3 regions of the Streptomyces roseirectus genome follow, and region 1 is predicted to be linked to each of the others. Evidence: riboswitches for the same ligand, from Rfam matches in the RefSeq annotation. Region 1 holds a riboswitch; each other region holds the start of a gene.

What was found. A riboswitch is a leader RNA that binds a small molecule or an ion and turns the genes downstream of it on or off. The one in region 1 is predicted to bind cobalamin.
Region 2: it holds a riboswitch for cobalamin, as region 1 does, so the genes downstream of both, IAG44_RS35900 (ABC transporter substrate-binding protein) here and IAG44_RS31180 (cobalamin biosynthesis protein) in region 1, are expected to answer to the same signal.
Region 3: it holds a riboswitch for cobalamin, as region 1 does, so the genes downstream of both, metE (5-methyltetrahydropteroyltriglutamate--homocysteine S-methyltransferase) here and IAG44_RS31180 (cobalamin biosynthesis protein) in region 1, are expected to answer to the same signal.

What each region holds. Positions count from the first base shown of each region.
Region 1 covers NZ_CP060828.1:7,261,135-7,271,190, forward strand. The annotation lists gene IAG44_RS31175 (cobyric acid synthase) at 1-1,493, opposite strand, end outside; partial or broken gene IAG44_RS31180 (cobalamin biosynthesis protein) at 1,709-2,662, opposite strand; cobalamin riboswitch at 2,764-2,904, opposite strand; gene IAG44_RS31185 (hypothetical protein) at 3,006-3,227, opposite strand; gene IAG44_RS31190 (inorganic phosphate transporter) at 3,248-4,471, opposite strand; gene IAG44_RS31195 (class II aldolase/adducin family protein) at 4,611-5,282, shown strand; gene IAG44_RS31200 (alpha/beta hydrolase) at 5,335-6,459, shown strand; gene IAG44_RS31205 (hypothetical protein) at 6,869-8,320, shown strand; gene ypfJ (KPN_02809 family neutral zinc metallopeptidase) at 8,331-9,221, opposite strand; gene IAG44_RS31215 (ABC-F family ATP-binding cassette domain-containing protein) at 9,410-10,056, shown strand, end outside.
Region 2 covers NZ_CP060828.1:8,300,310-8,310,365, forward strand. The annotation lists gene IAG44_RS35890 (ABC transporter ATP-binding protein) at 731-1,501, opposite strand; gene IAG44_RS35895 (FecCD family ABC transporter permease) at 1,498-2,508, opposite strand; gene IAG44_RS35900 (ABC transporter substrate-binding protein) at 2,505-3,518, opposite strand; cobalamin riboswitch at 3,824-3,948, opposite strand; gene IAG44_RS35905 (GNAT family N-acetyltransferase) at 3,959-4,516, opposite strand; gene IAG44_RS35910 (helix-turn-helix domain-containing protein) at 4,513-4,893, opposite strand; gene IAG44_RS35915 (MarR family winged helix-turn-helix transcriptional regulator) at 4,915-5,373, opposite strand; gene IAG44_RS35920 (MFS transporter) at 5,494-6,945, shown strand; gene IAG44_RS35925 (response regulator) at 6,970-7,608, opposite strand; gene IAG44_RS35930 (sensor histidine kinase) at 7,605-8,798, opposite strand; gene IAG44_RS35935 (ABC transporter substrate-binding protein) at 8,946-10,055, opposite strand.
Region 3 covers NZ_CP060828.1:8,223,361-8,233,416, reverse strand. The annotation lists gene IAG44_RS35590 (ArsR/SmtB family transcription factor) at 1-291, shown strand, start outside; gene IAG44_RS35585 (ABC transporter ATP-binding protein) at 278-1,582, opposite strand; gene IAG44_RS35580 (ABC transporter permease) at 1,636-3,357, opposite strand; gene IAG44_RS35575 (MFS transporter) at 3,699-5,201, opposite strand; cobalamin riboswitch at 5,392-5,611, shown strand; gene metE (5-methyltetrahydropteroyltriglutamate--homocysteine S-methyltransferase) at 5,742-8,033, shown strand; gene IAG44_RS35565 (allantoin permease) at 8,237-9,880, shown strand.

The DNA.
Region 1 (10,056 bases):
GGGGGGATGAAGGGCAGTCCTTGCGGTGCTCCGGACTCGATGAGCCGCCAGAGCGCGTCGGTGTCCGCGTGCTGTTCGATCAGGTCGCCGAGCAGATCGAGCTGTCGCTCGCGCAGGTCGGCGAAGGAGGTGTCGGCGGCGGGCACGAAGCGGCGGCCCGCGGTGGCCGCCACCTCCCGCAGAAAGGCCCGCCGGAAGCCGTCCGACTCCAGCGAACCGTGCCAGTGCGTACCCCAGACGGCGCCGACCCGGCAGCCGTCCAGGAAGGGTTCACCACCGTCGACGGAGGCGACCCCGTGGTGGATCTCGTACCCCTCGACCCGCTCGCCCAGGGCCTCGCCCACCGGCCGGGTCAGGGTCTTCTCGCGGGCGAACCGCACCCGCACGGGCAGCAGTCCGAGCCCGTCGACGACTCCGGCGCGCGACTCGACGTCGTCCTCGATCCGCTCGCCGAGCAGCTGGAAACCGCCGCAGATCCCCAGCACCGGCCGCCCCGCGGCGGCCCGGCGCGCCAGCTCGGTCGCCAGCCCCCGCTCCCGCAGCCACTCAAGTGCCTTCACCGTCCCGCGCGTTCCGGGGACGACGACCAGGTCCGCGTCGGCGAGTTCTTCCGGCCGGTCCACGAACCGCACGACGACGCCGGGTTCGGCGGCGAGCGCGTCGACGTCCGTGAAGTTCGACATCAGCGGCACCGCGCAGACGGCGACCCGCAGCACGTCCTCGCCGACCGGCGGCGCGAGCGACGACTCGCGGACGGCGCCCCGCAGGGACACCGCCATGCCGTCCTCCTCGTCGATCCCGAGGCCCGCGCGGAACGGCAGCACCCCGTACGACGACCGTCCGGTCAGCCCGCGCAGCATCTCCAACCCCGGTTCCAGCAGCGACACATCGCCCCGGAACTTGTTCACCAGGAACCCCGCGACCAGCGCCTGGTCCTCCGGCGCCAGCAGCGCGACCGTCCCGAAGAACGAGGCGAAGACCCCACCCCGGTCGATGTCGCCCACCACCAGCACCGGCAGCCCCGCGTTGCGGGCGATGCCCATGTTGACGATGTCGGTCCGCCGCAGGTTGATCTCCGCCGGCGACCCCGCACCCTCGCAGATGACGGCGTCATGCGTGGCCCGCAGCTCGGCCAGGCACTCCAGCACGGTCCCGAGCAACTGCTCCTGCCGCCCCCCGTGATACCGGCGCGCGTCCATCTCGCCGACGGGCTTCCCCATCAGCACGACCTGACTGCTCCGCTCCCCGCCGGGCTTCAGCAGCACGGGGTTCATCAGCGCCGACGGCTCGATCCGGCACGCCTGCGCCTGCATGGCCTGCGCCCGCCCGATCTCCGCCCCCTCCCGCGTCACGAAGGAGTTCAGCGACATGTTCTGCGCCTTGAACGGCGCGACCTTCACCCCCTGCCGCACCAGCCACCGGCAGATCCCCGCCGTGACGACACTCTTCCCGGCGTCCGAGGTGGTCCCGGCGACCAGCAGTCCGCCACTCATACGTCACCCCCCTTGTCGAAGAACCGCGCACCCATCCCGCGCCACAAGCCCACAACAGGCGCCACCCCGACACCGTTCCGCGCGGCACCCGAAGCGAGGCCCGCGCGGGCTGTCCCGGCCGGGGCAGCACCCGCCACCAGGGCCGCGCACACCGCACGTGCCGCCGTGCCCGAGCCCCGCCGCGGGCTCCCAGCCGATGAGGCCCCAGCCGCCCCTCGCCCCGAACCCCCGCTCAACGCCGCCCCGGCCACCATCCGCCCGGCGACCGTCGCCCCCAGCGCCAGCCAGCTCACCCGGCGGGACAGCCGCACCGCCCGCTCGATGTCCGGCACGCCGACGGCCCGCCCGTCCCCGTTCAGCACGGGCCGGTGCTCCACCCGCCCCGCGTACGACAGCGTGCCGCCCATCCGCACCCCGAGCGCCCCGGCGAACGACGCCTCCACGGGCCCGGCGTTGGGGCTCGGATGCTTCCCGGCGTCCGCCCGCCACGCCCGTACGGCCCCCCGGGGATCGTCCCCGGCGGCACAGGCCAGCACGGCCGTCAGCCGCGCCCCCGGCCACCCGGCGACGTCGTCGAGACGCGCGGACGCCCACCCGAACCGCCGCAGGCGGGGCGACTTGTGCCCGACCATCGCGTCGAGCGTGTTGACGGCCCGGAACCCGAGCAGCCCCGGCACTCCGCCGACGGCCCCCCACACCAGCGCGCCCACGACCGCGTCGGACGTGTTCTCGGCGACCGACTCCACGACGGCCCGCGCGATCCCGTCCGCGTCCAGCGCCTGCGGGTCGCGCCCGCACAGGTGCGGCAGCCGGGCCCGCGCCGCCTCGACGTCCCCGGCCTCCAGCGCCCGCCCGATGTGCCGGGCCTCGCGCGCCAGCGAGGTGCCGCCGACGACCGCCCAGGTGGCGGCGCCGGTCAGGGCGAGGGAAGCGGCGGGGGAGCGGCGTACGGCAGCGGAGGCCGCCGCGCCGAGCAGGACCGCGCCGCCCGCGCAGACGGCCGTGTGCAGCGCACCCCACCCCCGGTGGTCGCGCCACAGCGCCTTCTCCACAGCGCCCGCGGCACGCCCGAACGCGGCGACCGGATGCCCCCGGCGGGGATCGCCGAGCACCAGGTCACCGAGGAGTCCGGCGGCGGCGCCGTACGCGTAGAGGCGATCGGCACCCATCGGCTCAGCCGGCCGCGGGGGCGGGCAGCGGTCGGGGGCGGTACCTCAAACGGCGGCCGAGCATCGCGTTATGTCCTCACTCAGGGTGTCCACGCCCTGGTTCGACGAGACCGGCGGTGGGAGTTCCTGGCTCCCGGGGATGACTACCCCGGTCACAGTGGCGGGACCGCGCCGGATTCGCACCGGTCTTCCTCCCTGGCCGCCGTACATGGCCCCGGCAGTCCACCACGCCCCTCAAACAGCCGTCAACTCACCGTTGACCTGCGAGAGCGGAGTGTGCAGAACCCCACATGAAACCCCGCACGGCATACACCGTGCGGGGTTTGGGAAGGCGCCGTGCGGCTCAGGCCACGATGAGGCTGATGCCGTACGCCACGGCCCCCAGGCACGCCGCGAAGCACGCGTACGCGCCCGTGACCGCGAGCGCCGCCGAGCCGCCGTCGGCCTGCGCCCGCTCGTGCCGGGACAGGCCCATCACGCCGAGGGTGAAGAGGGTCACGAGCCCGACGGTGACGACGAGGCTGACACCGAAGACGGAGCCGAGTGCGGACCAGTCGATCTTCATGGTTGCGGTGTCCTTCGGGGTCAGACGGTCGCGGCCGGGGGAGCGGCCGGGTCGGTGGTGGCGACGGGGGAGGGGATGACGACCTTGATCTCACCGGCGTCGGTACCGGCGTCGGACCCGCTCGCGGCACCCGCGCCGTCGTCGTCCGTGTCGTTGACGTTGTTGTGGTCGACGACCTCGCGCCGCGAGATCTTCCAGATCGCCGCGCTGGAGGCGACGAGGAAGACGGCGACGGCGGCCGTGCCCCAGTCCCCGAGGTCCGTGACGGTCTCGGCGAGCGCGCCGACCAGCGCGGCGGCCGGCAGCGTCAGCCCCCAGGCGACGAACATGCGCGTGGCCGTCGACCAGCGCACGACCCCGCCCTTGCGGCCGAGCCCCGCGCCCATCACGGACCCGGAGACCGCGTGCGTGGTGGAGAGGGAGAAGCCCAGGTGGGAGGAGGCGAGGATGACCGTCGCGGCGGACGTCTGCGCCGCGAAGCCCTGCTGCGGCTGGAGGTCGGTGAGGCCCTTGCCCATCGTGCGGATGATGCGCCAGCCGCCCAGGTAGGTGCCCAGCGCGATCGCGAGGCCCGCGGAGAGGATGACCCAGGTGGGCGGGTCCGAGTCGGGCGCGAGGGAGCCGCCCGCGACGAGCGCGAGGGTGATGATGCCCATCGTCTTCTGCGCGTCGTTCGTGCCGTGCGCGAGGGAGACCAGGCCGGCCGAGGCGATCTGCCCGAACCGGTAGCTCTTCTCGGCGGCCTTGCCTTCGGCCTTCCTGCCCAGGGTGTACGAGAGCCGCGTGGCGAGCATCGCGGCGAGACCGGCGACGATCGGGGCGGCGACCGCCGGGATCAGCACCTTCGTGACCAGCACGTCACCGTGCACCGCGCCCGAGCCGGCCGAGGCCAGCGTGGCGCCGATCAGGCCGCCCATGAGGGCGTGCGAGGAGCTGGAGGGCAGGCCCACCAGCCAGGTCAGCAGATTCCAGAGGATCGCGCCGACGAGGGCGGCGAAGATCACCTCGGGACGTATACCGCTTTCGTCGACGAGCCCCTTGGAGATCGTGTTGGCGACCTCCACGGAGAGAAACGCTCCCACAAGGTTGAGCGCGGCGGACATGGCCACCGCCACCTTGGGCCTCAGTGCGCCGGTCGAGATGGTGGTGGCCATCGCGTTGGCGGTGTCGTGGAAACCGTTCGTGAAATCGAACGCGAGAGCGGTGATCACCACTATCGCGAGGATCAGCGAGAAGTTTTCCATTTACCCAGGCAATCGTTCGAAGTCATTGGCCGGTCGACCGTAGGAAACCTGGGTGAACGGAAGATGAACTGAACAGGGCGTCACGGTGTCGCTCAGGGCAGGACTGTCTACGCGCGCCCACCCCGGCAGAATCCCCCGTATGGCAGAGCAGAGACGAGCACGCCCCGAAGAGGCCGCCGCGTGGCGGGACCTCACCGCCACGGCCCGCCGCACGGTCACCGACGGACTGGTCGTGGGGACGTCAGGAAACGTGTCGGTCCGCGTCGGCGAGGTGGTCCTCGTCACCCCCACCGGCGTCCCCTACGACCGCCTGGGCCCCGACGACATCACCGGTGTCGACCTCGACGGCCACCAGGTCCTCGGCACCCTGAAGCCGACCAGCGAACTCCCCATGCACCTCACGGTCTACCGCGCGACCGACGCCGGCGCCGTCGTCCACACCCACTCCGTCCACGCCACGGCCGTCTCCACCCTGGTCCCCGAACTCCCCCCGGTCCACTACATGACCGGCGCCCTCGGCGGCCCCGTCCGCGTCGCCCCCTACGCGACCTACGGAACCGAACAGCTCGCCGAGCACATCCGGACGGCCCTGGAGGGGCGCACGGCGTGCCTGATCCAGAACCACGGCACCCTGGCGTACGCCCCCACCCTGGAGCGCGCCTTCAACGACTCCGCGCAACTCGAATGGATGGCCCGCCTCTGGCTCCTCGCCTCCTCGGTCCCCGGCCGCACCCCGAGCCTCCTGACCCCGGACCAGGTACGGGAAGCGGGCGACAAACTGAGCCGCTACGGCCAGCGGGCGACGCCCTGACGGCCCCGGACGTCCACTGGCCCCACCCGCGAACCACCCGGACACTGGACGGGTGCGCCCAGTCAGAGCGACGGCCGTCGCCGTCTCCGCAGCAGTGGCAGCCGGCGCGGCGAGCGTCGCCGTGGGCCGGGTGGCGAGCGACGCCGCGCTGAAGGCCCCGCCCGGCCGCCCCCTGCCGACCGAACCGCGCCTGACGGTCCACGGCACGGCGGCCGGCCAGGTCACCCTCACCCGTGACCTGGCCGCCCTGCGCCCCGGCACCTACGGCCTCACCGGCGACGGCGTCCACGCCGTCACCGGCCCCGTCCTCCCGCACGCGCCCCACGACGCCGACACGGTCGTCCGCCGCCTGGAACGCGTCTCCCACGGCGCCCTGACCCCCGGCACGGCCGTCCGCCTCACCCCGGACCTCCACACCGGCGACCCCACCACGGCCCTCGGCCTCGACCACACGGACGTCGAGATGCCCGGCGAACTCGGCGCGCTGCCCGCCTGGTTCGTGCCCGGCGCCCGCCGCACCTGGGTGATCGCCGTGCACGGCCTCGGCGCGGGCCGCGCGCACGCCCTGAACGTCCTCGGCTTCCTGCACCGGCGCCGCTTCCCCGTCCTCGTCCCCGCCTACCGGGGCGACGAGGGCGCGCCCCGCCCCGCCGACGGCCTCAACCACCTCGGGACGACCGAGTGGCGCGACGTCGACGCGGCGATCCGGTACGCCCTCGGGCGCGGCGCCGACCGCGTGATCCTCCTCGGCTGGTCGACCGGCGCGGCGATGGCCCTGCGCGCGGCCACGCACTCCGGCGCCGCCGCCCGGATCTCCGGCCTCGTCCTCGACTCCCCGGCGCTCGACTGGCGCACCACGCTGCGCTCGCTGGCCGCCGCCCGCCACACCCCGGGCGCGCTGCTCCCGCTCGCGGTCCGCGCCGCGCAGGGCCGCCTCGCCGACCACGAGGCGCCCCCGACCGACGAGTTGGCCCTCCCGGCCGGCGTCCCCACCCTCGTCCTCCACGGCCCCGGCGACACCGTCGCCCCCTGGGACCTCTCCCGCCGCCTCGTCGCCCGCACCCCCGGCCTCGCCACCCTCCACGAGGTGCGCGACGCACCGCACGGGGCGATGTGGAACGCCGATCCCGGCGCGTACGAGGAGACCCTGCGGAGGTTTCTGACGCCGCTGATGTGACAGACGCACGGCAGGCCCCCGAGGTTGATGTGCGCGGCGGCGCGGGCGAGTTGACGGCGTGACCCCGCCGGGCCCGCGCACCCCGGCAGTGTGAGTCCCGGCACACCCGACAGCCCCGGTAGCGGGGATTCCGCTTTGCCTCGTCCCCGTTCCGAGCACCCCCTCCACCCTCTCCCCGCGCCTCGTGCGTTGGCCAGTCCCATAGCCGCCCGTGACATTCCGTTTGGGTTTTCGGACCGTCAACCGGAAGACTGCACGTGTGACGTCCCGTATCCCGCGCGACTCCAGGCTTCGACTCGTCCGCCCGCGACCCCTGGCCGCCGCCCCCTCAGCAGTGAACCAGCGGCGCCCGCGCCGCGCCGCGCCCCGCCCCCCGGAGGGCACACCGGCCCCGGCGGAACTGGCCCGCATGGCTCGCTCGGGCCTGGCCGCCGCCGCCCGCGTGGCCCGCTGGGCGGACAACGCCCTCGGACCGGGCAAGGACGCCGCGACCATCGACGACCGGGCGACCCTCTCCGACGCGACCGCGCAGCGCGCGGCGAGCGATCTCGGGCTGACCCCCGACCGCGTCCGCGCCGACTGGGACACCGCCCGGCTGGCCGGCCTCATCGAGGTGCACGGCGCGAGCGCCCGCCCCGGCTGGCGCCTGCGCGCCTGGGACCGCGACGACAGCGCCGTCCTGCGCGGCTGGGTCGCCCTCTTCGACGCGTGGTCCCTCGCGACGCCCGAACCGGCCGACGAGGAGCCCTCCACGGTCGCCGAGGTCGTCTCGGCCATGCCGCAGGTCCTCTCCTTCCTCCAGCTCTCCGCCGGTCCCGTCCCGGTCGACCAGCTCCTCGACCTCCTCGCCCAGCGCGTGACGGAACTCCGCACGGAACGCTGCGAGGTGCCCTACGGCCAGAGCGCCGGCCTCGGTGAGACCGAGGGGACCGGCGAGGACATAGACGCGGCCGCAGACACGACCGGAGACACGGCGGGGGAGGCCGTCGTACCCGCCGGGTTCATCGGACTCGCCCAGGACGCCCAGGACACGGACACGACCGCCGCCGCAGTCGGCGCGCCCGGAAGCACCGTCGCGCCCGCCGGCCTCGCCACCACCGCCGGCACCCCCGCCGAGACGGCCCCCGCGCTCGACCCCGCCGAACTCGCCCCCCTCCTCGACTGGGCCCTCCACGCCCTCGCCTCCGTCGGCGCGCTGACCTGTGGCGAGGGCCAGGCGACCCTGACCCCGCTGGGCAGCTGGGCGACCTGGGTGAAGCTGGAGCAGATCTGCGTGGCCGCGCAGAGCCCCGCCGGGAACATCGAGCAGGCCGCCGAGGACATGCTGCGCGGCTGCGCCCAGCTCCGCCCGAACGCGGCCCGCGCCGAGTACCGCGCCTGGTTGGCGGCGCGCACCGTGGGCAGCGCGGTGACGGAACTCCTGGTCGCCGCGCGAGGCGAGGACGCCCTCCTGCGGGGCCTCGCCTTCGAAGCCCTGCGCGTCGTGGGCGCCCCCGCCGAACCGGACGTCCGCGCCGTCGTCGACGAACCCGCCCTGCGCCCCTACGCGCTCCTGTGGCTCGCCGAACACGACGGCGTCGACCCCGAGGACGCCCACGAAGTCCTCACCCGGGAGGAAGCCACCTGGCTCTGGGTGGACACGGCGGCCGCGGTGGCCGACCACGGCGAGGCCCCCATGCTGGTCCGCCACCTCGAATCCGCCCTCCAGCCCACCGTCCCCGCCCTCCTCACCGAGGTCCGGGCGGTCGGCCACCCCCGCACCGTCCAGGTCCTGGTGGCCCTGGCGGCGGCCCACCCGGACCCGGCCCTGGCCAAGGCGGTCCGCAGGGCGGCCTTCCAGGTCCACACCGGCGGCAGCTGACCGGCCCCGCTCAGCGGAACGTGTCGCAGCGGTCCATGTCACCGCTCCGGTACCCGGTGGCGAACCACTGCTGCCGCTGGGCAGCCGAGCCGTGCGTCCAGGACTCGGGCGTGACCCGGCCCTGGAACCGCTCCTGGATGCGGTCGTCCCCGACGGCGGCGGCCGCGTCCAGCCCGTCCTGGACGTCCGCGTCCGTGAGCCGGGCGATCAGCGGGCGCCCGGTGGCCGGGTCCGGCGTCGTGGTGGCGTGGTGGGCCCACACCCCGGCGTAGCAGTCGGCCTGCAGCTCGACCCGTACGGCGTTGCTGTCCGCGCCCGTGCGCCCGTCCTGCGCGCGCGTGAGGGTGCCCAGCAGATCCTGGACGTGGTGCCCGTACTCGTGCGCGACGACGTACGCCTGCGCGAAGGAACCCCCGCTCGCCCCGAACTTCGTCCGCAGCTCGTCGAAGAACCCGAGGTCGAGATAGACCTTGCGGTCCCCGGGACAGTAGAACGGCCCGACGGCGGAGGAGGCGGCCCCGCACGCGGTGCTGACCCGCCCACTGAACAGGACGGTCGGCGACGCCGTGTACGCGCGCCCCCGCGCACGGAATTCCGTACGCCAGTAGTCCTGCACGCTGTTGACGACGGCGACGATCCGGCAGTCGTCCCGCGTGTTCGCGTCCCGCCCGCTGCGGCAGGTCTCCTGCACCTGCGCGAGCGGGGACGCGACGGAGCTGGGTCCGTCACCTCCGGAGGAGAGCCCGAGCTGGTCGGGGCCGACCCCGAGGAACAGCGCGAGCAGGAGGGCGATCACCCCGGCGATCCCGCCGCCCACGGTGGCCCGCCCGCCGGGGATCCGGCTTCCGCGCACGTCCTGCACCTCGGAGGTGTCCAGCGGCGCGTCGTCGTCGAACTGCATGCCCCCAGCCTGCGCCCCGCGCCCCGCCCCCGCCCGCCCGGTACACCCGGACGGCGCACGCCCCGCCGCCGCCAAAACCGCTTGCGGGCCCCCGTTAGACTGAACCCATGGCCATTCTCCTCGCGCATTAGACGACGGGATCGTCCGCACACCCTCGTCCAGCCCCCATTCAGCCCTGGAGTCTGTCCGTGATCTCCGCCTCCGGTATCGAACTGCGCGCAGGCGCCCGCATCCTCATCGAGAACGCCACCTTCCGCGTCGCCAAGGGCGACCGCATCGGCCTCGTCGGCCGCAACGGCGCGGGCAAGACGACCCTGACGAAGGTCCTGGCCGGCGAGGGCCAGCCCGCCGCCGGCCAGGTCGCCCGCTCCGGCGAGGTCGGCTACCTCCCCCAGGACCCCCGCACCGGCGACCTCGACGTCCTCGCCCGCGACCGCATCCTCTCCGCGCGCGGCCTGGACACCCTGATCCGCAAGATGCGCGACAACGAGCAGCGCATCGCCAACGGCACCGGCGCCACCCGCGACAAGGCCCTGCGCCAGTACGAGCGCCAGGAGACCGAGTTCCTGACCAAGGGCGGGTACGCGGCCGAGGCGGAGGCCGCGACGATCGCCGCCGCCCTGAACCTCCCCGACCGCGTCCTCGGCCAGCCCCTGCACACCCTCTCCGGCGGCCAGCGCCGCCGCGTCGAGCTGGCCCGGATCCTGTTCTCGGACGCCGACACGCTCCTGCTGGACGAGCCCACGAACCACCTCGACGCCGACTCCATCGTCTGGCTGCGCGACTACCTGAAGACGTACCGGGGCGGCTTCATCGTCATCTCCCACGACGTGGA
Region 2 (10,056 bases), 1.0 Mb from region 1:
CCGCCCGACGCGGGCCACGGCACCGGGGGCGACTGGGCCCGGCTTCGTGCGGCGGCCCGACCTCGGTCAACCGGCTCCGCACGGCTCGGGCGTGCTCAACCGGCCTCGCGCGGCGCGGCTTCGGTCAATCGGCCCGGCTGGGGCTGGTGTTGCCGGGCGTGGGTCGTGATGCCGGGGGAGTTTGGGCCCGGCCTGGCTCTGCCGGTTCCGTGTGGCTCGGGTGTGTTCAGCCGGTCTCACGCGGCTCGGCTTCGGCTAACCGGCCCGGCTGGGGCTGGTGTTGCCGGGCGTGGGTCGTGATGCCGGGGGAGTTTGGGCCCGGCCTCGCTCTGCCGGTTCCGTGTGGCTCGGGTGTGTTCAGCCGGTCTCACGCGGCTCGGCTTCGGCTAACCGGCCCGGCTGGGGCTGATGTTGCCCGGCGCGGGTCGCGATGCCGGGGCGCCTCGGCCTGGCCTTGCGCGGCGGCCCGGTCTTGCTCTCCCGGCTCCGCGCGTTTCGGGCGTGCCCAACCGGTCTCGCGCGGCGGCTCGGCCTTGTTCAACCGGCCTCGCGCGGCGCGGTCTCGGGCAATCGGCCCGGCTGGGGCTGGTGTTGCCCGGCGCGGGCCGCGATGCCGGGGGCGACCGGGCCCGGTCTCGCGCGGCCCGGCCTTGCTCAACCGGCCCCGCTGGGACCGGTGTTACCCGATCGGCCCCCGTTCAAGCCGGCCCCCGTTCAGACCGGCCCCCGTTCAGACCGGGCCCAGGAACCGGATGTGTGGTCGGCCGTCCGGGGCTTCCTCGGTGATCGTCGCGCGGACCCCGTAGACGTCCGCGACCAGCGTCTCCGTCAGGACCTCGCGGGGCGTGCCTGCTGCGACGACCCGGCCCTGTTTGAGGACCGCCAGCTGATCGCAGTACATCGCGGCGAGGTTGAGGTCGTGCAGGGCTACGACCGTCGTCACCTTCAGCTCCGTGACCAGGCTCATCAGGGCCAACTGGTGGTGGATGTCGAGGTGGTTGGTGGGCTCGTCCAGGAGGAGTTCGCGGGGCGCCTGCGCGAGGGCGCGTGCGATGTGGACGCGTTGGCGTTCGCCGCCGGACAGTGAGTGCCAGGGCCGGTTTGCCTTGTCAGCCAGGCCGGTGCGGGTCAGTGCCGTGCGGACGGCCTGCTCGTCGTCCGGCGTCGCGGGTGTCCACGCCCGGCGGTGCGGGATGCGGCCCAGGCGGACGACGTCCACGATGGTCAGCGCGACCTGGGTGTCCGCCTGCTGTTCGACGACGGCGACCCGGCGTGCGACCGCGCGGCGGCCGGCCTCGGAGAGGGGCCGGTCGTCGAGGGTGACGACCCCGGCGTCCGGGGCGAGGACGCCGGCGAGGACACGCAACAGGGTTGATTTGCCTGACCCGTTGGGTCCGAGGAGGCCGGTGACCTCGCCGGGGCGCGGCGTGAGGGTGACCCCGTCGAGGACGAGCGCGCCCCCCACCGCACGGCGCACACGCTCGGCGCGCAGCCCGCTCATCGCGCCCCCTTCGTCCGGTACAGCACCGCCACGAACGCCGGGACCCCGATCAGCGACGTCACCACGCCCACCGGGACCTCCTGCGGGGCGAGGACGGTCCGGGCGAGGGTGTCGACCCAGACCAGGAACACCGCGCCCGCGAGAGCGGTCGCCGGCAGCAGACGGGTGTGGCCGGGGCCGGTGAGCGCGCGGGTCGCGTGCGGCAGGACCAGGCCGACGAAGCCGATCGCGCCCGCCGAGCTGACCAGGGCCGCCGTCAGCAGGGCCGTCGCGCACAGCAGGACCAGCCGGGTCCGGGCCACCGACACGCCCAGCGACGCCGCCGCGTCCTGGCCGAACGCGAACGCGTCCAGCGTGCGCGCCTGCCCCACGCACACCAGCAGCGCCGCCGCGAGGACGGCCGCGCCGACGGAGACGTCCGTCCAGTCGGCCCCGCTCAGGGAGCCCAGCAGCCAGAACAGGACGCCCCTGGTGGTCTCCGCGTCCGCCGCCGTCATCACGACGAACGACGTCAGCGCCGAGAACAACTGCATCGCCGCGACGCCCGCGAGGACCACCCGGTCCGTCGTCCCGCCCAGCGTGTGACTGAGCAGCAGCACCAGGCCGAACGACAGCACCGCGCCGATGAACGCGCCGCCCGACACCGACACCAGCCCGCCGCCCGCGCCGAGCACGACCACCACGACCGCGCCCGTCGACGCGCCCGAGGAGACGCCGAGGACGAACGGGTCGGCGAGGGGGTTGCGCAGCAGCGACTGCATCACCGCCCCGCACATCGCGAGCCCCGCCCCGCACACCGCCGCCAGCAGCGTGCGCGGCAGCCGCAGGTTCCACACGATGCCGTCCCGCAGCGGGCTCAACTCCGTGTGCCCCCAGCCGAGATGGGAGGCGACCGACGCCCACACGTCGCCGACGGCGATGTCCGCCGGGCCGATCGTGATCGCCAGCGCGACCGAGGCGGCCAGCAGGGCGAGACCGCCCGCGCCGGACAGCAGACCGCGCGTCATCCCGCCAGGCCGTACGCGCGCAGGGCCGCCGCGACCTTCTCGATGCCCTCGACCGTGCGGATCGTCGGGTTCATGGCCTGCCCCGACAGCAGCACGTACCGCTTCCTCTTCACCGCCGTCATGTTCCTCGTGACCGGGTTCGACTCCAGGAACTCGATCTTCTTCGCGGCGGTCTCGGCGGTCTGCTGCCTGCGCGTGAGGTCACCGATCACCAGGACGTCCGGGTCGCGGTCGGCGACCGTCTCCCAACCCACCTGCGGCCATTCGTCCTTGGTGTCGTCGAAGACGTTCTTCGCGCCCAGCGCACGGGTGATGGCGCCGGGGGCGCCGCAACAGCCCGCCAGGTAGGGGGACTGGGAGTTCGCGAACCAGTACATGACCTCGACGTCGCCGGCCTTGAGGCCCGAAGTCGCCTTCGCCACCCGCTTCTTGAGGTCCGCGACGAGTTTTTCGCCGCGCTCCTCGACGCCGAACAGCCGTGCCAGGTCCAGGACTTCGCCGTAGACCGCGTCGAGCTTGAGGGGCTGGGTGCGGGCGCCGTCGCCGTCCCCGTCGTTGTCCTTGCCGACGCAGTCCGAGGGGGACAGGTAGGTCGGCACGCCCAGTTTCTCGAACTGCTCCCTCGGGGCGACGCCGCCCTTGCCGAGGGTGGAGGCGAACGAGGCGGCCACGAAGTCCGGTTCGGCGTCCAGGACCGTCTCCAGCGAAGGGGCGTTGTCCGCGAGGCGCCTGACCTTCGCGTTCTCCTCCTTCAAGGGGCCCTCGACCGGGTCGGTCCACGTCGCCGTGCCGGCCATGCGGTCCGCGAGGCCCAGGGAGAGCATGATCTCCGTCGTGCCCTGGTTGAGGGAGACCGCCCGCTTCGGCGGCGCGTCGACGGTGACCTCGTGCCCGCAGTTGGTGAGCGTCACCGCCGTGGCGGCGCTCTTCGCGTCGTCACCGGAGCCGGCGCAGCCGGTCAGCAGGACGGCACAGACGAGGAACAGGGCAGCGGGGCGTGCGAACTGCACAGCGTTTCCTTCGGCGTCGAGGGCTCGTACGCGAAGCCCGGTCGTACGGTCCACCCCCGACCGTCCACCCGGCCGCAGGCCGCCAGCAGGTCTTCGGACTCGGGATCACCCGACCGGAACGCCTTCCCGGACCGCGTCAACGCCGTCCAGTGGCCCTAAGGGCCTGTCGTCACATTCCCGTCTGCCGGGAGGGGTCTGGCACGCGCATCTGCGGCGTTGTCGTCGGTCGCCGACGCTCCGCGTCGACTCCCTCCTCCGCCTCGCAGCTGCACGCACCAGACCCCTCCCGGCCCGCCCTACGGGCGGACGACGCGAATGTGACGACAGGCCCTTGCCCCGCCCGTCACCCTCACCGCTGCGCGTCAGCTCCGGATTCGCACCGGATTCCCTGACCCGTGCGCCCACCTGCGCACACGGGTTCGACTGGCTTTGGGAAGCTATCACACGGCCCGCGCGGGCCACTCCCGGGCGAGGAGCGCGTACACGTACTCGCTGCCCCACTCGTCGCCGTCGAGGTCGTTCTCCACGAGGTGCGCCTCGCGGCGCATGCCCAGCCGCTCGCACACGCGGACCGACCCGGTGTTGCGGGTGTCGAGGCGGGCGAAGAGACGGTGGACGCGCAGGGCGCCGAAGGCGAGAGAGGCCGCCGCGCGCGCCGCCTCCGTCGCGTACCCCCGCCCGCCGAACGCCGGATGGAAGACCCACCCGATCTCGGCCTGCGCCGCCCGCGCGCTCGCCAGCTTCAGCACGATCTCCCCGACCACTCCCGGCTCGTCCCGCCGGCACACCGCGAGCACCAGATCGTCCCCGTCCCGCGTCCACCCCGTCCCGTCCGCCCGCCGCGCCAGCGACTCCTCGCACCTCTCCCGGGTGAGCGGCGGCCGGTAGAGGTACCTCGCCACCTCCGGCAGCCGCTGGTACGCGTACAGGTCGTCCAGGTCCGCCGGTCCGAAGAGGCGCAGCCGCAGCCGGTCGGTGTCGAGGGGAAGCGTGGTCACGGCGCCAACGTATCCCTGGCCCCCGGCCGGACGCCCGGGGTTTTCCCGTCCCCGCCCAGCCACGTCGTCAGCGCCCACCACCGGCGCGGCGTCTGCGCGTGGCCGCCCGCCCCGCTGCCCGGGGAGCCGCCGGTGATCCGCTGGAGGCGGGCGAGGCGGTAGCGGACCGTGTCGGGGCGGGTGAAGAGGGCGGCGGCGGTCTGGTCGAGACGGAGGCCGTGGTCGAGGAACGTCAGGGCGGTGAGTTCGTGCAGGCCGGAGCGGGACCGGCGGCGCGGGAGGCCGACGGCGCGCACGCACAGGCGGTGGAGCGGGGGCAGGTCCGCGAGGGGTGCGGGGAACTGCGCGACCAGCCACACCCGACCCGCACCCGGCAACGCGTCAGTTCCACCCTCCCCCTACCCCTCCCGAGGCCACGGTCTCCCCCCAATTGCCTCGATCCCATTGTTGAACCGCCGCAAATACCCCGCGAACGCCGCGATGTCCTCCTCGGACCAGTCCCCCATCACCCGCTCCAGCACCTCGACGATCCCGGCCCGCTCCTGCTCGAGCAGCCGCGAACCCTCCTCGGTGAGCCGGAACTTGCGGGCCATCCCGCCGTCGGGATCGGGGATCCGCTCCAGCAGCCCCGCACGGGTCGCGGCGGCGGTCTGCCGGTTCAACGTGGACGCGTCGAGCGCGAACGCCTCGCTCAACTCCCCGATGGACATGGGCCCTTGCATGAGGATCCGGCTCAGCATGATGTACGCGCTGCGGTCCATGAGCCCATCGGCCCGCCGCCCACCCCGCTTGCTCATGAACGAGTGGCGGCTGAGCAGCATCTGCTCGTACTCGACCTGGTGACTGGGCGTGTCCATGGATCAATCCTGGCACAGCCGCGACCACGGATCACATGCTTGATACATACGACATGTACGATGCACATCCTTCACCTGCACCCTCCCTGTTCACCCCCCTGAGAGAAAGCGGAGTCCGCCATGGACGCCCCCCAGCCCACGTCCCGCCCGGGCGCCGTGGTCGCCACCCTCGCCTTCGCCGGCACGACAGCGGCGATCATGCAGACACTGGTCACCCCGCTGATCGCGGAGCTGCCGAAGATCCTGGACACGACGGCGTCGAACGCGGCATGGGTGATCACGGTCACCCTGCTGGTCTCGGCGGTGTGCGTACCGGTCGTCGGCAGGCTCGGCGACCTGGTCGGGAAACGACCGATGCTGCTGGCCTGCTCGGTCCCGCTGGTCATCGGCTCGGTGGTGTGCGCGCTGGCCTCGGACGTCGTGACGATGATCATCGGCCGGGGCCTCCAGGGCATGGGCATGGGCATGGTCCCGCTCGGCATCGCCCTGCTGCGGGACGTCGTCCCCACGGAGAAGCTGAGCGGATCGATAGCCCTGGTCAGCGCGTCGATGGGGATCGGCGGCGCCATCGGCCTGCCGATCGCCGCGGCGGTCGCCGAGTACGCGAGCTGGCGCGTCCTGTTCTGGGGCTCGGCGACGCTCGCCGCCGCCGTCGCCGTCCTGATCTGGTTCCTGATCCCGAGCGTCCCGGCCGGCGCGAAGGGGCAGCGGTTCGACGCGCCCGGCGCGGTCGGCCTCGGCGTCGGCCTCGTCGCGCTGCTGCTCGCCGTCTCCAAGGGCGGTGACTGGGGCTGGGGTTCGGGCGCGGTCCTCGGCCTGTTCGCCGCCGCCGTCGTCGCGCTCGGCGCGTGGGGCTTCTGGGAGACGCGGACGACGGACCCGCTGGTCGACCTGCGCACGACCGCCCGCCCGCGCGTCCTGCTCACCAACGCCGCGTCGGTGTTCATCGGCTTCGGCATGTACGCGAGCATGCTGGTCCTGCCGCAGCTCCTGCAGTTCCCGAAGGAGACCGGCTACGGCCTCGGTCAGTCGATGCTGGCGGCCGGTCTGTGGATGGCGCCCGGCGGCGTCATGATGATGCTGGTCTCGCCGCTCGGTGGGAAGCTCACCAACGCGCGCGGCCCCAAGTTCACGCTGGTCTGCGGCGCGCTGGTCCTCGCGGCCGGGTACGGCGTCTCGCTCGCCCTGATGGGCTCGGCGGCGGGCCTGATGGCCGTCACGATCATCACCAGCAGCGGCGTCGGCCTCGCCTACGGCGCGATGCCCGCCCTCATCATGAGCAGCGTCCCGGCGTCCGAGACGGCCGCCGCGAACGGCTTCAACACCCTGATGCGCGCGCTCGGCACCTCGGTCGGCTCGGCCGTCATCGGCGTCATCCTCTCCCAGATGACGACGACGATGGGCGGCCACACCTTCGCCTCCGAGGACGGCTTCCGCACGGCCCTCCTGGTCGGCGGCGCCCTCGCGCTCGTCTCGGCCGGTATCGCGGCCGTCATCCCGGCGGCCAAGCCGGTGGACGGCGAGGCGGACAAGAGCGACCCGGCGGCGGAACCGGAGCAGGCCCGCGTCTGACCCACTTCTGCGGCGGGGCGCCGCTCACGACAGGTCGAGCAAGCCCCGCCGCACCGCCTCCGACACCGCCGAGGCCCGGTTGTCGACGCCCAACTTCCGGTAGATCCGCACCAGATGCGTCTTCACCGTCGCCTCGCTCAGATACAGCGCCTGCGCGATCGCCCGGTTCCCCCGCCCCTCGGCCATCAGCCGGACGACGCCCACCTCACGCTCCGTCAACTCCCGTGCGGGATCCGGCGCTTGCCCCATCAGCGCGCCCACCAGCTCCGGCGCCAGCCCCAGCGCCCCGGCCGCCGCGCCGCGCACCGCCCGGAACAGCTCGTCGGGCGGCCCCGCCTTCAGCACGTACCCCCGCGCCCCCGCCTCCAGCGCCCGCACGACGTCCGCGCGCCCCGAGTAGCTGGTCAGCATCACGACGGCCACCCCGGCGGCCGCCTCCCGCAGCCGCCGCACCGCCTCCACCCCGTCGATCCCGGCCGCCCCCGCGAACCGCAGGTCCATCAGCACGACGTCGGGCAGCAACTCCGCCGCCAGCCGCACCGCCTCCTCCCCGCTCGCCGCCTCCCCGGCCACGACGAGATCCGCCTCCCCCTCCAACAGGGCCCGCAGGCCCGCGCGGACGACCGTGTGGTCGTCCGCGAGCAGCAGACGCAGCGCGCTCACCGGACGGCGGCCTTCCCCGCCGGTACCGACGCGCACACCCGGGTCCCGTACCCCGGCGCGCTGCGCACGTCCAGAGCACCCCCGCACTCCCGCAGCCGGGCGCGCGCGGCCGGGATCCCGAAACCCCGGGCCGGGGCGGGGCGGTCGGGGAGAGAGCCGAACCCCCGCCCGTCGTCCCGGATCTCCAACTCCGTACCGTCCGGGCGCTGGTGGAGGGTGACGTGGACGTTGACGGCGCGGGCGTGCTCCCGGATGTTCGCCAGCGCGCCCTGGGCGATGCGGAAGAGGGTGGTGGCCGCCTCGTGGTCCAGTGCCGGGCCCGAGGGTCCCGTCGTGCCGAAGCGGACGCGGGCCGCCGCGCCCTCCGTCTCCGCGCGCTCGCACAACAGGCGCAGCGCGCCCGCGAGTCCCGCCTCTGCGACCGTCGACGGGGTGAGGTCGCTGATGATGCGGCGGGTCTCCGCGAGGTTCGCGTGCAGGCCGTCCGCCGCCGCCCGCACCCGCGTCCGCGCGACGTCCGGACGCGTCTCCCAGTCGCGTTCCGCGGCCTGCAACAGCATGACGCCGCCCGCGAGTTCCTGGGCCAGGGTGTCGTGCAGGTCCCGTGCGATGCGGGCCCGCTCCGTGAGCACCCCGGCCGCCCGCTGCTGGCGGGCCAGTTCCTCCCGCGTGCCGCGCAACTCCTCGACCAGCAGGCGCCGTTGGACCGCGTCCCGCTGCTGGGCCCGGTACAGGGCGACCGTGCCCCACACCGCCGCCACCGGGACGAGCAGTTCCGGGGTGAAGTCGCCGCTGCCGCGCACGAGTTGGCCGACCAGACAGAGCGTGATCACGCCCACCGCGGCGCCGGCCCACCGCCGGTCCAGCGCCCGCAGCGCCGCGCACGCCAGCGGCACCGCCGCCCACACGTACGCGTCCGTCAACGCGACCGGGGCCCGCAGCACGAGCGCCGTCCACAGCGTGACCAACGCCACCACCCACACCCGGCGCGCGACCGGCCCCCACCGCCCGCCGCCGGCCAGCCCGCCCGCGTACACCAGCGCGAGCACCGTGCTCAGCGCCACGATGTCCCGGCACAGCGGGCCACCCAGCGTCGCCGCCCGCACCACCCCCGCGACGACCACCAGCACGAACGCGCCGTGCGCGAGGTGGTCCAGCGCCCATCTGCGGGCCGGAGAAGGGTCGGACACGGTGGATCCCCCTGGACGATCATCCGTTGGAACAGGGGTGCCGATTTTAGCGGCCGGCTGTAGGGGGACTGTGAGGAACGGCGGTGAGGGGAGGGGGTGCGGGGGCTCAGGGGTGGGGTGCGGGGCGACTTGGTGGGTGGGAAGCCGTCAGGCGCCCGGGTGCAGCCCCAGCCGGCCCGGGGTCGGGTCGCCGTGGACCTCGCCGAAGTACAGGGCGAACGTCTGCTTGAGGCGTTCGACCTCCGCGCGGTCCGCCATGAACGCGGGGAAGCCGTCGAGGTGGGCGTTGGGGTAGGTCCACACGGGGCGCAGGCCCGTCGGCGGGGTGATGTCCGTGCGGACCGACCAGCCGTTGAAGGAGGACTGCTGGCGGGCGGCCGACAGGCACCAGTTCAGGTACAGCTTCGCGGCGGCCGGGCGGGCGGCGCGGCGCAGGATCGCGGCGCGCTGGCCCCACGCCATGAAGGGCGCGGAGTCGGGCAGCACCCAGCGGACCGGGCCCGTGCCGAGCGGGGCGCCGGCGCCGCCGACGCCGATCGCCTTCGCGCCGGAGCGGACCGAGTCGCCGGGGAAGTTGCTGCCGCGCGCGAAGACGACGTCCTGGGCGGCGAAGCGGGCCGCCCAGTCCCAGCCGTACTTGCGGACGTACAGGGAGTACAGGTACAGGACGGCGTCGTCGTCGTGCGGGTACGACGACGCGATCCGGCCCTTCCACGCCGGGTCCAGGAGGTCGAGCGGGGTGCGGGGCGGGGTCGGGCCGGCCGCGTCCGCGCCGTACATGAAGCCGAACGCGATCACGCCGATCGCCGTCCACGCGCCCTGCGGGTCCTTGAACGCGTCGTACACCTTCGAGAAGCCCGCCGGGCGGTACGCCAGCAACTGGCCCCGCGCCTTCCAGCGCGTGAAGTCCTGGAGCGTCTGGAGCTGGACGACGTCCGGGACGAGCGTGCCGGTCGTCAACTGGTTGTCCACACGGACGTCGTGGTACTTGCTGTAGTCCACCACGATCGTCAGGTCGATCTCCGGGAACGCCTGCCTGAACGCGGCCTTCGTCGCGTCCTGCTGGGTCGGGGTGTCGCCGCCCGCGTAGATCACGAGCTTGCCGCCCTCCGCGAGCGCGGCCCGGTACAGCTCGTCCAGGCTCCGCGTCTCCTCGGTGGCGGGCGCCGCCGTCGCCGTCCTGCTCATCACGCCGGCCGCGAGCGCGGCGCCGGCGCCCGTCGCGAGGATCCGCCGTCGGGTGGGGGAACTGGGCATG
Region 3 (10,056 bases), 960 kb from region 1:
AGCAAGCTCGCCGAGCTGATCGGGGCGCACGTCGCGGCGACCTCCCAGCACCTCGCCCGCCTGCGCGCCGCCGGCCTCGTCGACTCCCGCCGCGAGGGCACCCGCATCTTCTACCGCGCCACCGGCCCCCGGGTCCGCGCCCTGCTGGAGGGCGCGGTCCTGGCCGCCGACGAGGCGTCGGCGGCCCCGGACGACGGCCCCGAGGAGACCGGTGCCGCCGCGCGCCCGGTGCCGGAGAAGGCGCGGGCGCGGGGGAAGTCCCGCGCCGCGCGGCCGGTCACCGGGCACTGACCTCCTCCGCCCGGTACTCCTGCGGCTCCGCGTCGTACGCGTACAGCTCCGCGTACCGCCCCCAGTCCGTCGCGGTCTCCAGTTGGCGGGTGACCTGTTCGCTGGTGAAGTGGTGGGCCAGCAGATCGCGGAAGAACCCGGCGCGCAGGGTTCCCCGGGGGTTCTGCTGGAGGCTGCTGGTGATCAGCCTGACCAGGGGCGCGTGGACGGCGGCCGCGGCGAAGATCCGCTTGGACTCCTGGACGTCGGCGTCCGCGAACGCCGTCCCGGTCTCCGTGAGGAGCAGGTCGTCGCCGGTGACGGTGCCGAAGCCGAGCAGGTCGAGCGCGTCGACCTGGGGAAGGAGGTCGTCGATCTCCAGGCCGAGGTCGTCGGCGAGGTCCGCGAGGTCGCAGGCGCCGCCCCGGCTGAGGACGAGTTCGGCGAGCCCGGAGAGTCCGTCGACGCTGGCCGGCGGCAGGGGCGTGTTCGCGGGCGTGCGCTTGTCGGCGGTCTCGTGGCGGCCGGGGACGCGGCCCTCCTTCTGCCGGCCGGTCATCGTGCGGTACACCCGGTCGACGATCTCCTCGAACGCCGCCGAGTCACGGTCCCGGGGACGTTCCAGGCCCACCTCGAACACCTCGCGGATCGTGCCGTACGGCCGGGCGCCGAGGACGACGATCCGGTCGGCCATCAGCACGGCCTCCTCGATGTTGTGCGTGACGAGGACGATGGCCCGGGTCGGGAAGCGGCCCGACTCCCACAGCTCCATCAGCTCCCCGCGCAGGTTCTCGGCGGTGAGGACGTCGAGCGCGGAGAACGGCTCGTCCATCATGAGGACGTCCGGTTCGACGACCAACGCCCGCGCGAACCCCACGCGTTGGCGCATCCCGCCGGACAGCTCCTTGGGGTAGGCGGACTCGAAGCCGTCGAGGCCGATCAGCTCGATGGCCTGCCGGGCGGCCTCGGCGCGTTCGGCCGGCCCGATCCCCTTGGCCTCCAGGCCGAGTTCGACGTTCTGCTGGACGGTGAGCCAGGGCAGCAGCGCGAACGTCTGGAACACCATCGCGGTACCGGGGTTGGCCCCGGTCAGCGGGGTCCCCTTGTAGGTGACGGTGCCGGAGCTGGCGGGCACGAGTCCGGCGAGGCAGCGCAGCAGCGTCGACTTGCCGGAGCCCGACTTGCCGAGCAGGGCGACGACTTCGCCCGCGCGGACCTGGAGGTCGATGCCGGACAGGACGGGGAGTTCGCCGTCGGCGCCGGCGTAGGACTTGGTGAGGCCGACGGTTTCGAGGAGGAGGTCGTTGGTCATGACGTTGCTCCCAAGCACGGAGGATTCAGGGAAGTTCAGGGGGCGGCGGGCGCTCAGAGCGAGTAGCGGGTCTCCGCCAGCCGGTAAAGGCGGCGCCACAGCAGCCGGTTGAGCGCGACGACGTAGACGCTCATCACCGCGACCCCGGCCAGCAGGTGCGGGTTGTCGCCGCGCGCGGTGGCCTGCGCGATGTACGCGCCGAGCCCGGTCGCCGTCAGCGTCGTCCCGCCGAAGGTGACGACCTCGGAGACGATCGACGCGTTCCAGGCGCCGCCCGACGCGGTGATGCCGCCGGTGACGTACGCGGGGAAGATCCCCGGCAGGATGAGCCGCTTCCAGCGCTGGAGGCCGGTGACGCCGAGGTCGTCCATGGCCTCGCGCAGGTCGGTCGGGATGGCCATGGCGCCGGCGATGGTGTTGAAGAGGATGTACCACTGGGCGCCGAGCGCCATCAGCAGCGTGCCGCCGATATTGATGGACAGCCCGGTCTTCAGGAAGAACCAGACCGCCAGCGGGAAGAGGAAGTTGGCGGGGAACGAGGCCAGCACCTGGACGATGGGCTGCGCGATCCGGGTCAGCCTCGGCGAGAACCCGATCTTCACGCCGATCGGCACCCAGACGACGGTGGCGAGCGCGACGAGGACGATCACGCGGACGAACGTCGCGAGCCCGAGCAGCAGCGGTTCGCCGAAGACGCCGAGTCCGGTGCGGTCGTTCAGGTAGCGGGCGAGGTCGGCGAGGCCCCACAGGATGAGGCCGCCGGCGACGACGGTGAAGACGATGTCCCCGGTGCGCCGGCGGGCCGGGTCGACGGTGAGGGGCCGGTCGTCGCGGCCGAACACGCGGGCGGCGGCGCTGAGCGCGTGCCAGACGGGGCGCAGGGCCTTGGCGAGGAGGCGGGGCCAGTGGGAGCGGCGCAGGAGGTCGAGGACGAGGGACTTCTGGACCTCGCCGGCCTCGGACTGTTCGTTCTTGAAGCGTTCGGCCCAGGCGGTGAGGGGGCGCCAGAAGAGGAAGTTGACGCCGATGACCATGACGGCCATGGTGAGGATCGCCCAGCCGACCTTGCCGAGGTCGCCGTCGGCGATGGCGGCGCCCGCGTAGGAGCCGACGCCGGGCAGCGCGTACTGCTTGTTGTTGACGCTGATCGCCTCGGAGGCGACGAGGAAGAACCAGCCGCCGCCGAAGCTCATCATGCCGTTCCAGACGAGGCCGATCATCCCGGAGGGCAGTTCGACCTTCCAGAACCGCATCCAGCGGGTGAACCCGAACGACCGTGACAGTTCGTCGAGTTCACGCGGGAGCGAGGTCAGCGAGGAGTAGAACCCGAAGGTCATGTTCCATGCCTGCGAGGTGAAGATCGCGAAGATCGAGGCGAACTCCAGGCCGAGCATCGAGCCGGGGAACAGCGCGATGAACCCGGTCACCGCGATGGTGAGGAACCCGAGCACCGGCACCGACTGGAGGATGTCGAGGGCCGGGATCAGGACCCGCTCCAGCCTGCGGCTCTTGGCCGCCGCGTAGGCGTAGCCGAAGGTGAAGACGACGGAGGCGGCGAGCGCCGCGAACATCCTGAGCAGGGAGCGCGCCGCGTCGTAGGGGAGGCGGGCGGGGTCGGTGTCGACGTGGACGTCCGCGTGGGTGTCGAAGGCGACGGTCGTGCCCTGGCCGACGCGCAGGACGATGTAGAGCAGGACGAGGACGGCGGCGGCGACGGCCGCGTCCACCCAGGAGAAGCGGGACAGCGCGGGGCGCTTGCCGGTACGGATCAGCATCACGGGGCCTCTGAAGAGGGGAGAAAAAAAAGGGGGTCAGCGGGTGCCCTGAGGGCGGCTCGGACTGGGAGGTTCCGCGTTCATGGCCGCCTCCGTTCGTGATGCGCAGTGAAGTGATGCGAAGTGATGGTGCGGTGCCGCGAGCCCATGACCAGGCCCGACGCGACGAGTCTGCACCTTCTTGCGTCGATACGCAAATAAAGACGGGGGCTCTTGCCCACCTCTCACCTGGCACGCCGCCGCGTAAAAGCCCGCGCACGTAAAAGGGCCCGGTGTCTCCCCAGACACCGGGCCCGTCGTCCGCACCCTCCGCTCAGTGGGTGCGGCTCACCACATGCCGCTCACATGTGGACCGTGGGGGCCGCGTTCTCGTCGGCCTTCGGGACGCCGCTGCGGTAGAGCAGCAGCGTGATGACCGCGCCGACCGCGAAGAAGCCGGCCGACCACCAGTAGGCGGTGGAGTAGGACTCCAGCGCGGCGTGCGCCTGGACGAGCTTGTCGCCCGGGTTCTTGCCGTCCATGTAGTTCGTGGCGGCGCTGGCGGCGAGGGTGTTGAGCAGGGCGGTGCCGATGGAGCCGCCGATCTGCTGCATGGTGTTGACGGCGGCCGAGGCGACGCCCGCGTCGTGGGCGGCGACTCCGCTGGTCGCCAGGGACATGGCGGGCGCCATGACCAGGCCGATGCCGAGGCCGGTGACGATCAGCGGCGGCATGACGTGGGTGACGTAGGTGCTGTCCAGGCCGAGGTCCGTCATCCAGACCAGGCCGACGGCGCCGAGCGCCATGCCGAGCGGGACGATGGTCTTCGGGCCGATCCGGGGGACGAGGAAGCTGGTCGCGACGGTCGCGGAGACCATCAGCGCGCCGACCATCGGCAGGAACGCGAGCCCGGTCTTGACGGCGGAGAAGCCGAGGCTGAGCTGGAGGTAGTAGGTCAGGAAGAGGAAGACGCCGAACATGCCGGCGCTGGAGATCAGCATGACGGCGAAGGAGGCGCCGCGGTCGCGGTCGAGCAGGACGCGCAGCGGGAGCAGCGGGTGCTCGGCCTTGGTCTGCCACCAGGTGAACGCGATCAGCAGCAGTCCGCCGACGGTCAGGAAGCCCCAGGAGCGCGGCGAGGACCAGTCGTGGGACTCGGCCATGGAGAAGCCGTAGACGACGGCGAAGAGTCCGGCGGTGACCAGGACGGTGCCGGGGATGTCGAGCTTGGCGCCGGGTTCGCGGGCGGTGCGCTTGAGCAGGATCCAGCCGCCGGCCAGGGGGATCACGGCGAGGACGAGGTTGACGTAGAGGGTCCAGCGCCAGTCGAGGTATTCGGTGAGCACGCCGCCGAGCAGCAGGCCGACGGCCGCGCCGGAGCCGGCGATGGCGCCGTAGATGCCGAAGGCGCGGGCGCGTTCCTTGGCGTCGGTGAAGGTGGTGGTCAGCAGCGAGAGGGCGGCGGGCGCGAGCAGCGCGCCGAACAGGCCCTGGAGGGTGCGGCCGACGACCAGGACCTCGAAGTTGGTGGCGGCGCCGGCCAGCGCGGAGGCCGCGGCGAAGCCGCCGACGCCGACGAGGAAGGCGACCTTGCGGCCGAAGAGGTCGGCGATGCGTCCGCCGAGCAGCAGGAGGCTGCCGAAGGCGAGGGAGTAGGCGGTGACGATCCAGGTGCGGTCGCCGTCGGAGAAACCGAGGTCGGCCTGGGCGGACGGCATCGCGATGTTCACGATCGTCGCGTCCAGGGTGACCATCAGCTGGGCTATGCCGATCATCGCGAGGACCCACCAGCGGTGACGGGACGCGGGTTCCTCGGCTGTCTTGGTGAGTGACGTCGTGTCCGGCGTCTGGGTGGTCTGTGACATGGGGGCGTGCTCCGATGAGATGATCGGGCGTCTCGCGAACGAAACGGTTTCGTACTCAGCAGACGCTACACACCCCGCTAGCGAAACTCAACCGTTTCGATAGTGAGACCAGGATCACATAACCAATAGACGGCTATCAGATGTGTCCGCTTCCGGAAATCGCCCCTCCCCCACGGCGCCCGCGCCCCGTACGCTGATCACCGCAGCCGGTTCGCCCCGTCAGCCAGACGGGCCGCGTCGCAAGAGGGAACCCGGTGGGAATCCGGGACTGCCCCGCAGCGGTGAGCGGGAACGACCGCCGTCATACGCACTGGGTCCGCACGGACCTGGGAAGCGACGGCCAGTAGGTGCCTCGTCTCGTACGAGGTGTGCCCGCGAGTCCGAAGACCTGCCGACTGCCCGCGTGTGGCGACGTCACGCGCGGAGTTCCGGTGACCTCGCGGGTGGGTCGGCGTGGAGGCGGCCACAGGGCCGTCCGCTCCTTCATGCCCGCGTCCCGTCGCCGGGACCTCAGGGAATCGTCTCGTGAAGGAGATCTCCGTGACCACGAAACCCGCAGCCGCGGCAACCCTGTACGGCTACCCCCGGCAGGGCCGGAACCGGGAGCTGAAGAAGGCGGTCGAGGGCTACTGGAAGGGCCGCGTCGGCGCGGACGCCCTCCACGCCACCGCCGCCGACCTGCGCGCCGCCACCTGGCGCGCCCTCGCCGACGCCGGCCTCGACGAGGTGCCGACCGGCGACTTCTCGTACTACGACCACGTCCTCGACACCAGCGTCATGGTCGGGGCGGTCCCCGCCCGCCACGCGGGAGTCGACGACCCGCTGGAGCGCTACTTCGCCATGGCGCGCGGCACGCAGGACGCGCCGCCGCTGGAGATGACCAAGTGGTTCGACACCAACTACCACTACCTGGTCCCCGAGTTGGGCCCCGACACCGTCTTCACCGCCCACCCCGCCAAGCAGCTCACCGAGCTGGGGGAAGCGCTCGCGCTCGGTCTCACCGCGCGCCCGGTCCTGCTCGGCCCGGTCACCTACCTGCTGCTGGCCAAGCCCGCGCCCGGCACCGACGCCGGTTTCCAGCCGCTCACCCTCCTCGACCGGCTCCTGCCCGTGTACGCCCAGATCCTCGCCGAGCTGCGCGCGGCCGGCGCCGGCTGGGTCCAGCTCGACGAGCCCGCCCTCGTCCAGGACCGCACCCCGGCCGAGCTGAACGCCGCCGCGCGCGCCTACCGTGACCTGGGCGCCCTCGCCGACCGGCCGCAGCTGCTGGTCACGACGTACTTCGACCGGCCCGGCGAAGCGCTCCCGGTGCTGGCCGAGGCGCCCGTCGAGGGGATCGCCCTCGACTTCACCCGCCCCGGCACCCTCGACGACCTCGCCGCCGTCGGCGGGCTGCCCGGCAAGCGGCTGGTCGCGGGGGTGGTCGACGGGCGCAACGTCTGGGTGAACGACCTGTCGAAGTCGCTCTCCCTGCTGGGCACCCTCCTCGGGCTCGCGGACCGGGTCGACGTCGCCGCCTCCTGCTCGCTGCTGCACGTCCCCCTCGACACCGCCGCCGAGCGCGACGTCGACCCGCAGATCCTGCGCTGGCTCGCCTTCGCCCGGCAGAAGACCGCCGAGGTCGTCACCCTGGCCCGCGGCCTCTCCCGGGGCGTCGACACCATCGCCGCCGCGCTCGCCGCCAACCACGCCGACCTCGCCTCCCGCGCGGCCTCGCCGATCACCCGCGACCCGGAGGTGCGCGCCCGCGCCGCCGCCGTCACCGGGGCCGACACGCGCCGGGCGCAGCCCTACCACGAGCGGACGGTGGCGCAGCGCGCGCTCCTCGGGCTGCCCGCGCTGCCGACGACCACCATCGGGTCGTTCCCGCAGACCCCCGAACTGCGCACCGCGCGCGCCGACCTGAGGGCCGGGCGGATCTCGCACGCCGGGTACGAGGAGCGGATCGCGGCGGAGATCCGCGAGGTGATCGCCTTCCAGGAGAAGGCCGGTCTCGACGTGCTGGTGCACGGCGAGCCCGAACGCGACGACATGGTCCAGTACTTCGCCGAACAGCTCACCGGGTACCTCTCGACGCGGCACGGCTGGGTCCAGTCGTACGGCACCCGCTACGTCCGGCCGCCGATCCTCGCCGGGGACGTCTCCCGGCCCGAGCCGATGACCGTCCGCTGGACCTCGTACGCCCAGTCCCTCACCTCCCGCCCGGTCAAGGGCATGCTGACCGGCCCGGTGACGATGCTCGCCTGGTCCTTCGTCCGCGACGACCAGCCGCTCGCCACCACCGCCCGCCAAGTCGCTCTTGCCCTGCGAGACGAGGTCAACGACCTTGAATCATCGGGAAGTTCGATCATCCAGGTCGACGAACCCGCCCTGCGCGAAACGCTCCCGCTGCGCTCGGCCGACCGCGCGGACTACCTCGCCTGGGCGACCGCGGCGTTCCGCCTCGCGACCAGCGGCGTCCGCCCCGAGACCCAGATCCACACCCACATGTGCTACGCCGAGTTCGGCGACGTCGTCCAGGCCATCGACGACCTCGACGCCGACGTCATCAGCCTGGAGGCCGCCCGCTCCCACATGCGCGTCGCCCGTGAACTCGCCGCCCACGCCTACCCCCGCGAGGCCGGCCCCGGCGTCTACGACATCCACTCCCCCCGCGTCCCCACCCCCGAGGAAACCACCACCCTCCTCCGCACCGCCCTCGCCTCGATCCCCGCCACCCGCCTCTGGGCCAACCCCGACTGCGGCCTCAAGACCAGGGGCTGGCCGGAGACCCGGGCCTCCCTGGAGAACCTGGTGACAGCGGCGAGGAGGGTCCGGGCAGAACTGTCCTGACGGCGTGACGAGGGTCCCCGGTGTTCTCCGGGGACCCTCGGCCGGCACGCGATGTCACGTGCGCGTCCCCTCGTCCGGCGAAACATCTCCTTCATACGGGAAGTATTTAGGGGTAACACCCTCTGCCTACCGTCCCTCCGTGCCCCGCACTGCCGACGCCGTCACGCGGGACATCTGTCCCCGACCCCGCAAGGAGACGTCGTATGAGCGTCGAGCCGCAAGTGGACGTACGCGAAGAACCACCGGGCACCGATCAGGCCACCAAGGAGACGCTGGAGGACTACACCCTCCGGTTCGCGCCGCGCAGTTACCGGCGCTGGACGCCGATGGTCGTGGCGACGACCGCGCTGGGCGGGATCGCCTACATGGCGGACTTCTCGATCGGCGCCGGCATCGGGCTCGCGCACGGCACCGGCAACGCGCTCGTGGCGATCGCCGTGGCCGCCGTCGTCATCTTCGTCACCGGGTTCCCGCTGGCGTACTACGGGGCGCGCTACAACATCGACCTGGACCTGATCACGCGGGGCTCCGGGTTCGGGTACTACGGGTCGGTGCTGACCAGCGTCATCTTCGCGAGCTTCACGTTCATCTTCTTCGCGCTGGAGGGGTCGATCATGGCCCAGGGCCTGAAGCTGGGCCTCGGGCTCCCGCTGTGGCTGGGCTACCTGGTCTCCACGCTGATGGTCATCCCGCTGGTGATCTACGGGATGAAGGCGCTGAGCAAGCTCCAGGTGTGGACGACGCCGATCTGGCTGCTGCTGATGGTCGGGCCGCTGGTCTACCTGGTCGCCACCGACCCCGGCACGGTCGACAGGTTCCTCGACTACGCGGGCACGGACGGCGAGGGCGGCGTCAACACCGCGTCCGTGCTGCTCGGCGCCGGCGTCTGCCTCTCGCTCATCGCGCAGATCGGTGAGCAGATCGACTACCTGCGGTTCATGCCGCCCAAGACGGAGGCGAACAAGCGGAGCTGGTGGACGGCCGTGATCATGGCCGGGCCCGGCTGGGTGGTCCTCGGCGCGCTGAAGCAGGCGATCGGCGTCTTCCTCGCCGTCTACATCCTCGCCAAGGTCGGCGCGGACGCCGCGCCCGAGCCGATCCAGCAGTTCCGGGGCGCGTTCGACGCGATGATGCCGTCCTGGCTGGTCGTTCCGCTGGCCGTCGTCCTCGTCGTCATCAGCCAGATCAAGATCAACGTGACGAACGCGTACTCCGGGTCGCTGGCCTGGACGAACTCCTTCACGCGGGTGACCCGGCGCTACCCCGGGCGCATGGTGTTCGTCCTCGTCAACCTCTCCTTCGCGCTGATCCTGATGGAGGCCGACATGTTCAGCTTCCTCAACAGCATCCTCGGCTTCTACTCCAACTGCGCCATCGCCTGGGTCGTGACGGTCGCGACGGACATCGGCATCAACAAGTACGTCCTCAAACTCTCCCCGCTCCAGCCGGAGTTCCGCCGGGGCATGCTGTACGCGGTGAACCCGGTGGGCGTCGTCGCCTTCGTCGCCGCCTCGGGCCTCTCGATCGCGATGTACTTCCACGCCCTCGGCGACACACTCCAGCCCTACTCCCCCGTGGCCGCGGCGCTCCTGGCCTTCGTCCTCACCCCCTTGATGGCGATCGCCACCAAGGGCAAGTACTACCTCCGCCGCACCGACGACGGCATCCCCGAACCCCTCCTCGACCCCGACGGCAACCCCAGCGCCACCACCTACACCTGCCACGTCTGCCACCAGCCCTACGAACGCCCCGACCTCACGGCCTGCGCCACGCATGACGCAGTGGTGTGCAGCCTGTGCCTCAGCACGGACATGGTGGGGGACCACGTGTTGCCGGCGACGGCGTAGATCAAACGCGGTCGGCGTACCGGTGACGGCATCCTGTGGGCCATGAGCCGCTGGAAGCTACTGGACCACTGGTACGCCGACCTCCCCGGCCTGACGGTCGCCCAACTCGACGAGCGACGCACGGTGAAGGACGAACTGGCAAGGCGCGCCGGACAATAGCCCCCACCACCAGTGCT